3 regions of the Mesorhizobium sp. M4B.F.Ca.ET.143.01.1.1 genome follow, and region 3 is predicted to be linked to each of the others. Evidence: riboswitches for the same ligand, from Rfam matches in the RefSeq annotation. Region 3 holds a riboswitch; each other region holds the start of a gene.
The links. A riboswitch is a leader RNA that binds a small molecule or an ion and turns the genes downstream of it on or off. The one in region 3 is predicted to bind cobalamin.

Region 1 (3,264 bases), on a different contig from region 3:
CGATCTGTCCGGTGCCGTGCGACGTAACGCCACCGCCAGCCGCGCGCGCCAGTATCGCCACCAGGGCAAAGGCTGCGACGGCGCCGACGAAGGCTCCAAGCGACATCGAAATCGCGCCGGCGCCCAAGCCGGCGACAGTCACCGCCACCGCGCCGGTCGAGGCACCGGCGGAAATGCCGAGAAGATACGGGTCCGCCAGCGCGTTTCGCAGCAGCGACTGCAGCACCATGCCGGAGATTGCCAGGCCCGATCCGCAACAGGCCGCAATGATCGCACGCGGCAGGCGGTAGTTCCAGATGATCCCCATGTCGATCGGGTCGAGCACGTAGGCCGAACCAAAGATCTTGTTGGCCAGAGTCTGCAGGACGATCGAGACAGGGATCGGCGTCTCGCCGATGCAGATTCCGGCGAGCACCGCCGCGACGAGCGCGGCGAAACCGAGCGTCCCCCGGCCAAGCCGGAAGACGTAGATCTCCTGCGAGGCGGTCAGACTCACTGTGCCAGTCCGAAATCCTTGAGCGACTTCGACAGCACCTCGATGCCGGCAATCGTGCGGATGGTCGCATCCATCGCATGTGCGTCCATGACCACGATGCGGTCGTTCTTGACCGCGTCCATCTGGCTCGCGACCGGATCGGATTTTAGGAACTCCAGCTTCTTCTCGTAGTCGTCAGCGGGGAAACGGCGGCGGTCCATCCTGGCGATGACGATCAGCTTCGGGTTGGCCTTGGCGATGGTCTCCCAACCGACAACTGGCCACTCCTCGTCGGACTCGATGATGTTCTTGATGCCGAGCTTGTCCATCATGTAGGCCGGTGCGCCCTTGTGGCCCGCGACATAGGGGTCGATATCCATCTCGGCGCTGGAGAACCAGAAGACCGCAGAGACGTCCTTGAGGTCGAGCGCCTTGGCGCGTTCGACGGCGGCATTCTCGCGCTCCGCCAGGCTGGCGACGAGTTCCGCACCCTTGCCCTGGATGTCGAAGATCTGCGCCAGTTCGCGGATGCCCTGATGGATAGTGGCGGTCGAAAAGAGCTCGCTGCGCGTGCCATCAACGCCGACCGTATTGTCCTTGGCGACGCAGTCGGCCGGCAGCATATAGGTCGGTATATCGACGTCATGGAACTGAGTGCGGGTCGCGACGATTCCGTCAGGACCGACATGCCAGATGAACTGAACGGTCACCAGTTCCGGCTTCTTCGCGACCACGCTTTCGAAGCTCGGATCGTTGTCGGCCAGGCGTTCGACCTTGTCGTTGACCTTTTTGAACTCGGGCAGCACCTCGTTGAACCAGACCGAGGTGCCGGTCACCTTGTCGCCTAGGCCGAGTGAGTAAAGCACTTCGGTCGCCGCCTGGCCGACCGCAACGGTCGACGCAGGCGCCTTCTGGAAGGTCAGCGTCTCCCCGCAATTCTCGAGGGTCAGCGGGTACTTGGTCGGCTCGGCCGCTGCGGCCGCCGTGAGGAAAGCGAAGCTAGCAGCGGCAAGCGCAAGGCGTGAAACAGTCATGACGCGAACATCTCCGATCGGTTGCTGGCAGGGATCGAAGGATTCGGGTCAGGACGGCAATGATCGTCATCGCGTCGCAATGGACGAGATGCGGCTGCACTTCACGTGTGGCTAGCGTCATCGACAACCTCCCCGGACACCCCGCCCGGCGCGTTAAGTTACGGGTGTCGGTAGGTCTCCTGACTGACGGGTCATCGTCCCTCTCGGCCTTCCCGGGGGCTAATCCCAGTGGCATGATCGAGATGGACTTACCGCCTACAGTTGCGGGGGCAGTTTCGTTTCGCGGCAAGCCGCGGCGAATTCCCTGTTATTTCCTTACGGAAACCGACACCCGTTCCTAACCAATCCCCTGGCTCGCATCAAGCGGTGCCTTTCCGAGCCCAATATATTTATGCCTCTTCCAGTCTGTCATGTTATTACGTAACAGACTGGAGCTGCTTATCCAAGGAGAGCAGCAAATGCAACCACTATGGACCAACCCGGCAGCGAAGCTCGCGGGAATCAGCGAAGCCTCGGCCGACGAGAAAGAGGCATGGCCTCTGTACGTTTCCGACCACGCCGCACCGACCGTGACGGCGATCGATGCGATAGACGGCAAGACAATCGGCACGTTCCCTGTGAAGGGCCTCGCCACTCTCTACCGCAGCGCGAGCGGCAAGGCCGTGTGTCTCGATTGCAGCTGAATTGAGAATCTGCGCTACCCCATTCTCGCAATTCGTGAGCAGCTCTCTCGCTGAAGCTTGGCTGCTTCGTTCGTCCAACCGATATTGCTCATTCCTTTATGTCCAATTATCACGCCTTTTGATCATATATACATGTTCTTTTGGCGTTTCTCTGCTCATCTTTTTATGCTAACGTGAACCGAAGATGGACATATATCTATGAACATAAAACAGGCTTCGCTCGCGCGCAAACAACTGGAACGGCGTCTCGCACCGCTGCGGGAACTAAAGCTCATTGCGCCGCCTCGCGGTTGGATGAAAGCCATCCGTGAAGCTCTGGGGATGAGCACCCGGCAGCTCGCCACTCGCATGGGCGCAGCCCCCTCTCGCATTCCGGCCATCGAGAAGGCGGAGGTTTCGGGCGCGACGACGATTAAGACCCTTCGGGAAGCCGCGGCGGCAATGAACTGCACGTTTGTCTATGCCTTCGTTCCGATCAAGCCGCTAGACGACATGCTTCGCGAGCGAGCGGCAGAAAAGGCGGGACAGGACATGACTCGCCTGGATCATACCATGCGGCTGGAAAACCAGGCTTTGATCAAGTCGGATCTGGAGGACGAACGTCGCCGTCTCATCGATGCCATTCTTGCCGACTCGCCACGACGACTGTGGGAGGATGACTGATCCCCATGGAAGACGATCCTCTGTTCCAGGATGATGACGAAGCGAATACGCCGCTAACCGCCGAGGAGCGGGAGCAGCTCATCCCGTCCTACATCACACTGCGGCATGAGCTGAATGAGGCCGAACAGGTCAACATCGGCGAAGGCTTGCGCTGGGCGATGTCGCGAAGGCGCGATGTCCTCGACCATGAGTTCCTGAACGAGCTGCACCGGCGCATGTTTGGCGAGGTGTGGCGTTGGGCGGGGCAGTACCGCATGACGGCCCGGAACATCGGCGTTGATGCTTACCGCATCGCAGTGGATGTCAGGCAGACGGTCGACGATGTGCGCTATTGGGTCGAGCACGGTGCCTACCCATCCGACGAGATCGCCGTCCGATTCAGCCACCGTTTGGTTGCCATCCATCCCTT
Region 2 (3,264 bases), on a different contig from region 3:
CATCACCTTGCGCAGCGCATGGCCGGTGACCAGCGTCTCCAGCGGCCAGTTGGCGAGATTGCCGGAAGCCCGGTCGAAGGAGGCTTCCGCCGAGCCGGCGGCATCTCCGGCGAGGTTGATGAAGACGAAGCCGCGCCACACCGACAGCGCCACGCCATAGAGCGGATAGTCGGCCTTGTCGAAGCCTTCGGGCAGCGACTTCGACGGCACGCGCACGAGGTCGCCGCGCAGCGAATAGGACCAGGCGTGGTAGGGGCAGGTCAGCAGCCTGGCCTTCAGCCTTCCCTCGCTCTCCTGGCAAAGCTGCGAGCCGCGATGCCGGCAGGTGTTGTGGAAGGCGCGCAATTCGCCGGCCTCGTCGCGCAGCACCACGATCTCCTGCGTGCCGACGCGGAATGTCCTGAAAGCCAGCGGCTGGGCAAGGTCGGCCTCGCGGCAGACCAGCAGCCAGCTTTTGTACCAGATCGCGTCGAGGTCACGACCGTAAGCCCCGGCATCCCAATAGGCCGACGAGGGCAGGGTCGGCTCAAGCCTGGTCAGGCCGGTGTAGAGGTCGTCGCTCGGTTTGGGCTGCATAGGCGGCTCCCTGAATGGTCCAGCCGACACCCGGCCAGGATGTTTGTCAATCGCTCGCGCCGTGGCCATTGTGGCACGCAATCGCCGCCCCTAAGGTCGGCGCTTCACAAGTCGGGTGCCCAGGGACAGTTCATGCCGCCAAGGACAATGTCGCTCACCGAGGAGCTGGTCGCGCGCTGCTTTCGCGTCGTCGAGGACAGCGGGCCTGATCCCAACGCGATGCATCTGGACGATGCCGACTATGAAGCGATGCTGGACACGCTCGAGGCTGAGCTGCCTGGCAGCGAACCGCTCTGGCTGTTCGGCTACGGCTCGCTGATCTGGAAGCCCGAGATCGATCATGTCGAGGAACGGGTTGCGGTCGCGCGCGGCTGGCACAGGTCCTTCTGCATGAAGATGACGCGCTGGCGCGGCACCAGGGAGCAGCCTGGCCTGATGATGGCGCTGGACCGGGGCGGGCAGTGCAAGGGCGTCGCCTTCAGGCTTGGCGACGCCGACCGGCGCCAGCAGCTCGACAAGGTTCTGCGGCGCGAAGTGACACTGAAGCCGACCAGCTACCATCCGCGCCTGCTCAACCTTTCGAGCGACGGCGGCACGTTGCGGGCACTGGCCTTCGTCATCAACCGCAAGGGCACAACCTATGCCGGCCCGCTTGAGGAAAAAGAGGTGGTCGAAAGGCTGGCGACATCCTGCGGGCACTGGGGATCGGGCGCAGACTATCTTTACAACACGGTGAAGAACCTCGAGCAGCGCGGCATCCATGACCGCCATCTGTGGCGGCTGCAGCATCTGGTTGCCGAGCGGATTGCCGCGTCGGACAGCTAGGCCCGGTGGCGCATTTGCGCTGGTGGCCGCCGGAATTTGGTTTGCCGGGCGCGACGATTCTGCCTATAGTCCTGCCGTCGTCGGTTCCGTTTTTGGAGCCAAGAGGGAATGCGGTGAGGGCGAATTCGTCCAATGCCGTGGCTGCCCCCGCAACTGTGTGCGGTAGTCCTCTCCAAGACCACTGAGGAAAATCCTCGGGAAGGTGGGGAAGGGCGCTGATCCGCGAGCCAGGAGACCTGCCGGCGACAGAAACGTTGAATTCTATGCCCTCGGGTGGAGGGCGAAAGGACAAGACATGACGACCGCTTCCGTCTCCCTCGGCACCTCCGTCTCCTCGCAGTCGCGCTTCATGCAGCTGGCCATGGCCGCGTTGCTCGGCATTTTCGTCGTCGGCTTTGTCGGCTTCTCGCATCTCGATGCGGTCCACAACGCAGCTCACGACTACCGCCACTCGATGGCGTTTCCCTGCCACTGACAAGGGCCTGACATCATGAACCTGTTTCGCAACGTCGTGTTCATCGCGGCGATTGCAGGGCTCGTGGCCGGCGTCGTTCTCGCTTGCCTGCAGGCCTATGCAACCGTGCCGCTGATCCTCAAGGCGGAAGTCTACGAACAGGCCGGCGGCGGCCATCATCATGATCATGCCGCGGCGCCTGCCGAGACCGGCGACGCCATGAGCTCCGCCGCTCCGGCCGGAAATGCCATGAGTTCCGCGCCGGCTCCGGCCGAAGCGGCCGCGCCAGCGGAAGACGAGGGCTGGGCACCGGCCGACGGCTTCGAGCGTTTCGCCTTCAACGTCGTCGCCAACATCGTCACCGGCATCGGCTTCGCGCTGATCCTGGTCGCGGTTTCGGAATTCGCCGGTGGTATCGGCAACTGGCGCCAGGGCGTGTTCTGGGGTCTCGCCGGCTTTGCCGTGTTCACGCTGGCGCCGGGCCTCGGCCTGCCGCCGGAACTGCCGGCGATGCCGGCCGCCGAACTCCTGCCGCGCCAGATCTGGTGGACGGCGACAGCGGTCGCGACCGCCGCCGGACTCGGCCTGATCGCTTTCCGCAAGTCGCTGCCGCTGGCGATCCTGGCCGTGGCCCTGATCGTCGCGCCGCACATCGTCGGCGCGCCGCAGCCGGAAAGCTTCGAGACGCCGATTCCCGAAGGCCTGCATCACCAGTTCGTGGTGGCGGTGACGGTCACCGACCTGGTGTTCTGGCTGGTGCTGGGCGCTGCCGTCGGCGTGGTGCGCGGCCGCTTCACCGGCACGGCCACCAGCCTGCGCGACAGCTTTGCCTGATCGCAGGGGACTGACCTTCATCATCGGCGGTGCGCGCTCCGGCAAGAGTGCGCATGCCGAAACCCTGGTGACGGCGAGTCCCTCGCCATGGGCTTACATCGCCACCGCGGAAGCCTATGACGATGAGATGCGCGAGCGCATCGCGCTGCATCGGGCGCGTCGCGGCGAGGGCTGGGCGACGGTCGACGCGCCGCTCGATCTTGCCGCCGCGATCGAGGCGCTGCCTGACCACCAACCCGTCTTGATCGACTGCCTGACTCTGTGGCTGACCAATCATATGCTGGCCGAGCGCGACCTCGATGCGGAATGCCGGCGGCTTGTGGATGTTCTATCGCGGCCGCGCGGGCCGTGGTTCGTGGTGTCCAACGAGGTCGGCCTGGGCATCGTGCCCGACAATGCGCTGGCGAGGCGGTTTCGCGATGCGGCCGGCCGGCTCAACCAGCAGGTCGCCGCCGTCGCCAATACGGTGCTGCTGATGGTGGCCGGTCTGCCGCTGAAGGTGAAGTGAGATGACTGAGACCGATGACAAGGATGCCGAGCGCCACCGCGCCAAGATGGCCAAGCGCAAGGCTGTG
Region 3 (3,264 bases):
GCGCGCAGTTGACGAAACCGACATCGGTCCAGGGCGCGCAGTCGTTCAGCCAGCGCAGCATCGACATCATCGGCGTTACGCCGGAGCCGGCCGAGATGAACAGGTACTTGGCCGCCGGATGGCTGTGCAGCGAGAAATCGCCGGCCGGGCCGTAGGCCTTCACATGGGCGCCGGGCTTGAGATTGTCGAACATCCAGCGCGTGCCGATGCTGCCGGCCTGCGCCTTCACCGTCACCGCGATCGAGAACGGCCGCGACGGCGATGAGGACAGCGTGTAGGTGCGCATCAGCGGACCGTCGGCGACCGGCAGTTCCAGCGTCACGAACTGGCCGGGCTTGTAGCGGAACCAGGTCTGGTTGTCGGAGCGGAAGGTGAAGGTCTTGACGTCCGGCGCCTCGTCGCTGACGCCGATCACCTCCAGCACCTGCAGCCGGTCGTTCCAAGGCGCCATCTCGTCGAGATGGCGATAGAGGGCGAGATCCGTCATCGCGTTCATCCCTTCACCTCAAGCAACGCTGCGCAGCGCCGGCCGGCCGCCTTCGGCAAGGCGCGGCCCGATGAAGGAGGCGTACCATTCGACGAACTGGATGACGCCGCCCTCATGCTGCTCCGAATAGGGGCCGGGCTCATAGGCCGGCGACAGGATGCCGAAAGCATTTTCCTCGACGATGCGGCGATCCTGGTCGTTGGTCTCGGTCCAGACATGGGTGAGTTCGGCAAGATCGTAATCGACGCCTTCCACCGCATCCTTGTGGACCAGCCATTTCGTCGTCACCGCGGTTTCGGTGGCGCTGATCGGCAGCACCCGGAAGGTGACGGCATGGTCGATCAGGATATGGTTCCAGGTGGTCGGATAGTGATAGTGCATCAGCGTGCCGATGCGGTCCGCCGAGACGCTCGTGGAAAGGTTCTTCGTCACCGCGCGCTTGCCGCTCATCGTGTAGCTGACGGCGTCGCGCAAGAGCGGCGCGCGGGTGGCGCGATACTGTCCGGCCGGGTCGATGCGGAACTTGCTCGGCAGGCCCGCCGCCTCGCATTTCGCCCAATGCGCCTGCATCTCGGGATCGCTTTCGGCACCATGCACGCCGGTCACCGTCGGCGCCTCGGGGAAGGTCTTGCAGAGTTCGGGATGGTTGCCGGCGCAGTGATAGCACTCGCGGTTGTTTTCCCAGACCAGCTTCCAGTTGCCCTTCTCGACGATGGTCGATTCGAAAGCGACCTTCGCCTCAGTCAATCGATGCGGCAGGAGATAGGGTTCGATCATGGCGCGCATCGGCGCGAAATCGGCTGGCTCTTTCGCCAGGCAGATGAAGATGTAGCCGCCGACGCTCTCGCAGGCGACCGGCTTCAGGCCGAACTGGCTCTTGTCGAAACCATCCGCCATCTGGCGGGCGAACAGCAGCCTGCCGTCGAGCTCGTAGGTCCATTGATGATAGGGGCAGACGAGCTTCGCCGCGGTGCCCTTCTCGGCGTTGCAGACGCGGCTGCCGCGATGGCGGCAGGAGTTATGGAAGGCATTGACCCTGCCTTGCTGGTCGCGAACCAGAACCACCGGATAGTCGCCGACCTGCGCGGTGATGTAGCTGCCCGGCTTCGGCAATTCGCAATCGTGGCCGATGAACAGCCAGTCGCGGTACCAGATCAGCTCCATGTCGAGCTTGAAATAGTCCGGGTCGGTATAGAAGGGCTGTTCCAGCGAAAAGCCCGGCCTGCGGCCGTGCAGCAGCCTCAGCATGTCGTTGCGCGCATCCATGTCCTGTCCTCGCGTTTGTCGCACCGCTTCAAGGACTGAACTGGTGGTGATTGAGAAGAACGACCGCCGCCGGCATGGCCGGGCACGCACCATCCGCCTCTTGACCGCCCACCGCGATCAGCCGAGTTCAAGTATCCCTGGCTGGTTTCCGGGCTCTGGAGTGCCCTGACGGGCGGTCGCGGCACCTTCCCAGGCCGATGGCCCAGTGGTCTCCCGTCGCGACTTTGAACTCCACCACCGTTGCGGGGGCAGCGCCGGGTTCTGACCGGCTTCCCAATTCTCCGTCCCGTCGTCACGGGGCAGCACCTGAGATAATCTGATCTTAATCACGACAGCCGCCGCGCCATCGGCATGAAAACGACATCGCATCCATGCGGCGCGACACGACCCATGATGCTTGATATTGGCCCTGCAAGGCGACCGATGTCACACGCTGCCGGCATGCGAATCGAGGCGGAGAAAACCGTGTTCCCTGGGCGGTTCTGAATTGGTTAACAGTATAGAAAAGTGACTATTAGGAGATCCTAAAATCGAACCGAACGGTTCGTTTCTGTTGACAATGCGTGCAGGACGGTGTGAACGCAGATCTTCGGAATCGTCACTTGGCCCGATGGGCGATTCAAACAACCACTTGATATTGCTTCGTAATTCATTGCGTGTAGATGGCCTTGGTACAATTTCAAGGTGCAGATTCATAGGCCAGACGGAAAAACTTCGTGATTGGAAAGCGGCCGATGGCTCTCCCACATCGGGGCTGTCCGAACGACGCGATTTCCTCCCAAGACACGCCGCTAGACGGACGGAAAAAATATACTGGAGTACCAAAAATGAAAAAGATTGCTCTTACTGCCGCCGCCCTTCTGGCCATTTCCGGCAGCGCCTTTGCTGGTGGCAGCGACAATTACGGTTCCAACGGTGCCAATCAGCCCGCCGCTGCCGTCGACAGCTCGTACACGGCTTCGATCGAGAAGTCGGAACCGGCCGCTCAGACACCGGCGCACGGCTCGGACCGCAACCTGTTCGGCAACAACTAACACACGATCCCTGACCGCGGTGGGCAAGAGCCCGCCGCTCGGGATCGTCAGAAATTCAGGAGCACTGAAATGAAGAAGATCATCCTTGCCACAGCGGCCCTTCTGGCCATCTCGGGCGGCGCTTTCGCATCCGGCAGCGACAATTACGGTTCCAACGGTGCCAATCAGCCCGCTGCTGCCGTCGACAGCTCGTACACGGCATCGATCAAGAAGTCGGAACCGGCCGCCGAGCAGCCCGCCAACCAGGGCAGCGACCGTAACCTCTTCGGCAACAACTAAACCGACCGGACCGCGATCCCGGACCTCCGGTTCGGGTCGTGGCCAAACGGAAGCCGGACGCGGCGGCTGGCCCGCCGCTCCGACGCAAATCCAGGAGTACCCAAAATGAAGAAGATTGCTCTTACTGCCGCCGCACTTTTGATCGCCGCCGGTAGCGCCTATGCCCGCAACGACAATGTCGGCGGGACCGACATCAAC

Region 1: another riboswitch for cobalamin. It lies ahead of EN786_RS32040 (ABC transporter substrate-binding protein); the one in region 3 lies ahead of EN786_RS20455 (aromatic ring-hydroxylating dioxygenase subunit alpha).
Region 2: another riboswitch for cobalamin. It lies ahead of EN786_RS10195 (CbtB domain-containing protein); the one in region 3 lies ahead of EN786_RS20455 (aromatic ring-hydroxylating dioxygenase subunit alpha).

What each region holds. Positions count from the first base shown of each region.
Region 1 covers NZ_SRSR01000021.1:56,625-59,888, forward strand. The annotation lists gene EN786_RS32035 (iron ABC transporter permease) at 1-415, opposite strand, end outside; gene EN786_RS32040 (ABC transporter substrate-binding protein) at 493-1,509, opposite strand; cobalamin riboswitch at 1,661-1,853, opposite strand; gene EN786_RS32045 (hypothetical protein) at 1,968-2,192, shown strand; gene EN786_RS32050 (mobile mystery protein A) at 2,391-2,855, shown strand; gene EN786_RS32055 (mobile mystery protein B) at 2,861-3,264, shown strand, end outside.
Region 2 covers NZ_SRSR01000003.1:593,896-597,159, forward strand. The annotation lists gene EN786_RS10185 (aromatic ring-hydroxylating dioxygenase subunit alpha) at 1-576, opposite strand, end outside; gene EN786_RS10190 (gamma-glutamylcyclotransferase) at 709-1,401, shown strand; cobalamin riboswitch at 1,466-1,660, shown strand; gene EN786_RS10195 (CbtB domain-containing protein) at 1,697-1,876, shown strand; gene EN786_RS10200 (CbtA family protein) at 1,892-2,689, shown strand; gene cobU (bifunctional adenosylcobinamide kinase/adenosylcobinamide-phosphate guanylyltransferase) at 2,682-3,197, shown strand; gene cobO (cob(I)yrinic acid a,c-diamide adenosyltransferase) at 3,199-3,264, shown strand, end outside.
Region 3 covers NZ_SRSR01000008.1:12,445-15,708, reverse strand. The annotation lists gene EN786_RS20460 (hybrid-cluster NAD(P)-dependent oxidoreductase) at 1-487, opposite strand, end outside; gene EN786_RS20455 (aromatic ring-hydroxylating dioxygenase subunit alpha) at 506-1,753, opposite strand; cobalamin riboswitch at 1,875-2,078, opposite strand; gene EN786_RS20450 (DUF680 domain-containing protein) at 2,581-2,787, shown strand; gene EN786_RS20445 (DUF680 domain-containing protein) at 2,857-3,066, shown strand; gene EN786_RS20440 (DUF680 domain-containing protein) at 3,172-3,264, shown strand, end outside.